Linked DNA regions of Psychrobacter arcticus 273-4. The protein of the gene in region 2 interacts with the protein of the main gene of each other region in a pairwise test. Links are inferred from orthologs where the notes say so. Each region holds a gene or a part of one and is shown on either strand. Other genes may lie near its edges. The genes, in order: PSYC_RS01200 and PSYC_RS08085.

Region 1 (3,307 bases), 1.6 Mb from region 2 along the record:
CTTTATTCAACTGATCATTACTGTCAATAGAATATATGAGGTAATCGATATAACCGTTAGCGACGGCGCTAAATTGGCATAAAAAATTATTATAACTTGGAGATAAAGGGTGGCTATGACGTTGAATAATACGCTTTTAGCAATGTTGCTTTATTGTAATGAAAATGTACACACTATACTAGCTTTATTGCTGCATCAGATGCCGCTAAATGACTATAAATAGCATAAAACCAAATACTTATAATGGGTGTAAAATAAAAAAGGAATCATTTAATAAGTGTCTTGCTAATCAAACTCTCAAAGTGAACTTGCTCTATTTAGCACGAAATACAACTGATCGATTGCTACACGCTTGCTGCTGAAACAAAGTCAAAAAAGCCAACGTACTGTGACAGTACGTTGGCTTTTTTATAGGAATCGTATGAAGACCTTTAAGAGGATAAAACAAATATTTCTGATATGACCATTATTTATTTAATGCCGTCAAAGTCTGCTCAAACTCTGCGCGACCAATCTCGCCCACTTGCTTCTGTAGCAATTCACCGTCTTGATAGTAGAGCAAAGTTGGCGGGCCAAACAGTTTATACCGCGCTAAAATCGCCTTGGAATCCGCTGTGGTTTCCGTAATATCAAGTCGTACCAATTGCCAGTCTTGCATTTGTGCGGGGCGATTGGTAAATAAATTCTTATCCATAATACGGCATTCAATACACCAATCAGCCGTCAAATCGACCAACACTTTAGGATTGGCAGCGGTGATAACGTCCAATTCTGCCAACGTAGTGATATGCTCATCTGACCTATTTGATGTACTGTTTTGAGCGCCAGCTTGACCATCAGCTGACTGCACTAGCATGGGAGCGGCGCTTAATGAAGCTAGCGGATGTAAGCTATCGTCATTACCCAATGCAGCGCCAATCACTAAAGTAGCGGCCCAAATACCGGCAATCAAACCGATGGCTTGCGACAGCATGCGACCTTTACCACGCCAGCTCCATGCCCATGTTGCCACAACCATGAACCATAATGCCCATACCAGCAGCATCACTGACGATATAAAGACACGCTCTATGAGTAGTAATGCCACGGCAAATAATAATAAGGCAAAACCTTGCTTGACCCAGTTCATCCACTCGCCCGCTTTTGGCATAATTTTGCCTTGGGTCGCACCAATCAAAATCAGCGGCGCTGACAAGCCAAAGCCTAGCATAAAGAGGGCAGCAAAGCCCAATAGCGGATTGCCAATCGTTGAGACGGCAAGCAATGCCCCAAATAATGGCGCCGACACACAGGGCGATACTACCAGCGCTGATAAAAATCCAGCGGCTAAACTACCACCAGCGCTACCAAGCTTACTATCCCCTGCTTGGCTTAAGCCCTGCATCTTACTACTGATAAAATGCGGCAGACGAATCGTAAACACTTCGAGCATGTAAAGGGCTAACAAAACAAATATCACCGCAAAACTGATGAGGATAATTGGATTTTGTAGCCAGCCTATAATACCGAGCGACTCACCAAATATGGCAATAACTGCACCGAGTATCCCGTAAGCAATCGAGACCCCTATTGCATAGCTAGTCGTTAAAATGACGCCTTTCTTGACCGTTGGATTTTTCTGACGGGCGACAATATTAGCGACGATAGGTAGCATAGGTAGTACGCACGGCGTAAGCGCTAAGCCAAGCCCTGCCAAAAATAACAACCCTAATGCCAACCAAGGATGCTTAGCTAAGCCAAACGGATCGCTATTAGTCAAATTATCGGCGGCAGCTAGCGTATCATTTGTCGTAGCAGCGCCAGAAATTGTATTGGCAGCACTAAGTTCATCTTCTAAAGAGCCGTCTTCTAACAAGGCATAATCAATCACCTCATCCTCTGACAACCCTTGCTCTGCTTCAGAAGCCATTGCTTCACCACTTTCTATCATTGTGGCATTTAGCGTCTCTGATATCGCGACTATATTGCTATTATTTACCGACTTTGTGTCAGCAGCAGTATCTTGATTAACAGCATCTTGATTAACAGCAGCTTGGGACGAGCTTGCAGCGATATTGACAGTGGTTTTTATTTTCTCAGGTGGGTAGCACAGTCCTGCTTTGGCACACCCTTGCCAACCAATCACGACCGCTGCATTATTGATACTTTTGTTACTACTCAGAGTAGTGGTCGCTACCATATTCGCTTGATCAAATACTGGCACTTTACCGAAAGTTGGATCATCAATTAAGACAGGCGTCTGACTAAAAGTAAACGGTGCGGCGGTAACGCCAGCAGGCAAAGTGAGTTTAAGCTGATTCTTATAGACATAATGTTCTGGAGTGATATCAAAATTAATCGATAGCTGGGTTCCAGCTTTGAGAGCTTTGCTGCTACTCGTGACTTGGAAGGCTTTATCCACTGACAGAAATTTTGACTGCCCAGCACTTTGGTTACTGCTAAAAAGATCGCCCAATCCTGCTGCCTGCGTCGTCATGGTCGTCGCAGTCAGTCCTGTAAGTAACGAGCTACTCGCAATAGTCAGTGCCAGTAAATAGGACTTTTTTGGCGACTTCTTTGGTGACTTATTGACAACTGATGGCAGAATATTTGATGACTGATTTTTTGTGGATACCGCTTTAAGTGACGAGATACTTTTTGCTATCTTAATGGACATAAAGGACTACCTGTTATAACGACTATATAAATCAACTTACTTGCGCTATCGATTAGTGACTAACGTTTGACTGCAATGTTTAGCGTGGTTTTGATCTTCTCTGGCGGATAGCACAGTCCAGCTTTAGCACAGCCTTGCCAGCCAATCATAACCGGCACATTCTTTGCCGCTTTACCATTTTTAGTCGTAAGCATAGTGGTTGCTACAATGGTTTTTTGAGTAAATACTACTACCTTACCAAAAGTTGGATCGTTAATGGAAACGGGCGATTCACTAAAAGTAAATGGCGCAGCACTAATACCTTTTGGGAAGCTCAAGGTCAGCTTATCTTTATACACGTAATGACCTGGTGTGATATTAAAGACGATTGATAGTTGGGTGCCTTTAGTCACTGCTTTGGTACGGCTAGTCACTTGAAATGCCTTATCAACTGGCAAAAATTTTGATTGCTGAGCGCTATTTTTGCTAAACAATTCCCCCAGACCTGCACCCTGAGTTGCAACAGACGTCATTGACAAAGCGGTCATCAAAGCAGTGGTTGCTATGGCGAGTAAATAAGGCTTTTTAGCTGATTGTTTATTCATGATAGTTGATTTCGATTTTGGTGTTTTGATAGACATATGATTACCTCGGATGGCTTTAAGAACAGCT
Region 2 (3,163 bases):
CGCATAGGTGGTGGCGATCTCTTCGTTGTCTGGTGACAGACGATAAGCACGAGACAAGGCTTCAATGGCTGAGTCGGTGGCTTCCAAAGATAAGAACAGCTCTGATAAACGCATCCAGCGATCAGGATCATCAGCATGACGATAGACGTTGGTCTGCATCGCACTGATCAACTGAGTACCATCTTCAATTGCCCAAGCTGGCGGCTGATCAATCTTGCCGGTCAATAAGTCATCTGCCACTTGAGCAACTTTATCCTCCGCCGCCCACAAATCGAACACCGGTGTACGGTCACCCACCAAAAAGTAAGCCAATGCTGCCAGCACAGGCACCCATACTATGATAATCAAACGACTCTTGATACCAGGCGCAACCATTGGAGTGACTTCACGCTGAGCATCCAATAGCTGGCGCTCAAGCTCAATTTTCTGATTTTGATAATGGGCATCATCAATAGTGCCATTGTCTTTGTCCGATTGTAATTCTGTCAAACGTTCACGAAATACACTAATATTGATATCTAGCAGCTGATTGTCAACGGGATTTTCTCGTAAACGTGACGCTCGTAGCCAAGGCATGATAACGATAACTGCCAGTACGAGTGCAACCAGTAAGCTTAGGGCAATAAATAAGCCAAAAGTAGAAAATAGGGTCATTTTTTATCCTCTATGCTTGTGATGTCTTGATCGCTGTTTTTGACGCTATCATTGCGATTGGCTCGTGATAACAGACGCTCAAGTTCCGATTTTTCTGCTGCTGATAATGCTGCCACGCTGTCTACTATGGTGCCGCTTTGACCACGGGCAATACGCTGACTGCGCTTACTTTGCCAAAACCAGCCAACGATCAATGTAATTAATAATAGTGGCGGGAAGAACCATAATATCCAAGTGGAAGGACGTACTGGCGGCTTATAAGTGATAAAGTCGCCATAACGCTCCTGCATATAGGCACGAATCTCACCATCACTACGACCTTCTTTAATCATGTCATAGGTTTTTTGCTTTAAATCTTGGGCAATAGGCGCATCAGAACCTGCCAAATTTTGGTTTTGACATTTTGGGCAGCGCAGCTCTTCGATGAGACCGCGATACTGAGCCTCTTGCTGTACTGAGTCAAAGTCGTAGACGTCAATGGCGGCATAGGCATGGATGCTAAGCACACCAAACAAGCAAGCGATAATTAAACTTGCCAAATTTTTCGTGATGGATTTGAATGGCATTATCATCATTTGCACGCTTCCTTAACTTGGTCAGGATCAGGGCTGACATTGCTCTTATCCGCCTCATTGAGTACCATCAAACAAGGCCTGATACGGCTTTGCCAATTGCTTTCATTAATCTCACCGACAATGTGCTGACGAATAACGCCTTCACCATCAACCACAAAGGTTTCTGGCGCACCGGTCAAACCCAAATCTAAGGCAAATTGACCGGATAAATCTTGGATAGACATCGAAAAAGGGTCACCGCCTCGATTTAAATAACCGAGCGCGTCACCAATATCATCTTTATAATTGACGCCCACCAGATTGACACCGCGTTCCTCTAACTGCATTAAAAAAGGATGCTCAATGATACAAGTTGGGCACCAAGAGCCCCAAATATTCATCAAAAACGGCTGATCTGGCAGGTTGTCATTGGTCATGATACGACTGGTATCTGACAATAACGGCAGCTCAAAAGCGGGCACTGGGCGCTCAAGAGCCGTATTGGTGACGATATCGGTAGGCTGACCTAAACGAAAATATAGCATGACTATAAAAGCAGCAAAGATGATCAGCGGAATCAAAAACCATATTCTGATTTGGCTTTTCTTCATCGTTTGCTTGCCTTTTTTCTCAGGACTTTTTTGAGGAGACTTATTTGACTGAGTCATCTTACTTCTCCCCCATTGGTGCCGTGGCATCTGTCGCATTGTTAATATCTAAGTCAGCAACGGTCGCAAAACCTGACTTACTCGCTGCGATTTGAGCGGGCGTCTTAGTTGTTTTGAGACGATAGCGCCTATCAAGCATACTCAGCAGACCACCCAATGCCATAATAATAGCGCCAAGCCATATCCAGCGAATCAATGGCTTCACGTAAATACGTATCGCCCATTGGTTGCCGTCTTCAGCGATAGGCTCACCGAGTGCTACGTACACATCACGCATAAGGCTGGCATCAATCGCTGCCTCAGTCAGTGGCATACCACTGATAACATAGGTACGTTTTTCTGGATATAAAGTAACGACTGGGCGACCGTCTTTGGTCACTTCAACTTCTGCTTGCATACCATCAAAGTTACTGCCTCTGACTTCATGGAAGTCTTTTATTTCAAAGTCGTACCCTTGCACATGAACAGTATCCGTTTCACCCAATGCCACATCGCGCTCAATACTTAAGGTACTGGTAAAGGCAATACCAATGACCGCTATAATAACGCCAATGTGAGCTGTCTGCTGACCCCAGTAGCTTAAACGCAGCTTAGCTAAGCCTTTAAAGAAGCTTGGGGCATTTTTGGTCTTGTCTTTAAAATCAACTACCATCCATAACAATACCCAAAAACTCACCGCTAGCGTCACGCCAATATTGAGCATGGCAGATGGGCTAACAAAATAGGCAATAACTGCGGCTAAAACAAGGCTACTTGCCGCAATGACCATGCCAACGCCCAATAACGGACGGCTGTCTTGTTTCCAGCGGATATTAGAGCCCATGCCCATTGCTACCATCAATAGCCAAGTCAACGGTACAAACAGCGCATTAAAATACGGAGGACCTACGGATACCTGACCTAAATTAAAGGCATCGGCAATGATGGGATATAGCGTACCAAGTAATACCACTAAGGTCGCAATCAAAATAATGACGTTGTTAATGACTAAAAACGACTCACGTGAAATCAGCTGATACTGACTCTCGATCGTAAGACGCCAGCCACGTACAGCAAACATCAATAAACCACCACCAATAATAATCCCAAGAATCGCTAAAACCACTAAACCACGCGTGGGATCTGCGGCAAATGAATGCACAGAGGTAATTACCCCAGAGCGTACCAAAAATGTCCCGAGTAAGCTTAATGCAAAGGCAAAAATTGCCAGCATAATCGTCCACGCTTTAAAGACACCACGCTTTTCAGTGACTGCAAGCGAATGTAGCAATGCCAAACCTGCCAGCC

Evidence for each region.
Region 1: the proteins of PSYC_RS08085 (region 2) and PSYC_RS01200 interact in binary tests that used the Escherichia coli proteins (3 or more experiments, as listed by UniProt). The link is inferred for Psychrobacter arcticus 273-4 from one-to-one orthologs.

What each region holds. Positions count from the first base shown.
Region 1 is NC_007204.1:272,906-276,212, reverse strand. What follows is about bases 62-3,039. They hold PSYC_RS01200 (protein-disulfide reductase DsbD domain-containing protein), read right to left. Parts: upstream 2,657-3,039; coding sequence 467-2,656; downstream 62-466. Other genes in these bases: PSYC_RS01195 (protein-disulfide reductase DsbD N-terminal domain-containing protein), read right to left, coding at 2,716-3,039. Also shown: more of PSYC_RS01195, read right to left, coding at 3,040-3,276. UniProt on the Escherichia coli protein: Required to facilitate the formation of correct disulfide bonds in some periplasmic proteins and for the assembly of the periplasmic c-type cytochromes.
Region 2 is NC_007204.1:1,908,422-1,911,584, forward strand. Bases 52-2,885 are described here. They hold PSYC_RS08085 (DsbE family thiol:disulfide interchange protein), read right to left. Parts: upstream 1,877-2,885; coding sequence 1,226-1,876; downstream 52-1,225. Other genes in these bases: ccmI (c-type cytochrome biogenesis protein CcmI), read right to left, coding at 52-654; PSYC_RS08080 (cytochrome c-type biogenesis protein), read right to left, coding at 651-1,229; PSYC_RS08090 (heme lyase CcmF/NrfE family subunit), read right to left, coding at 1,878-2,885. In the rest of the region: more of ccmI, read right to left, coding at 1-51; more of PSYC_RS08090, read right to left, coding at 2,886-3,163. UniProt on the Escherichia coli protein: Involved in disulfide bond formation. Catalyzes a late, reductive step in the assembly of periplasmic c-type cytochromes, probably the reduction of disulfide bonds of the apocytochrome c to allow covalent linkage with the heme.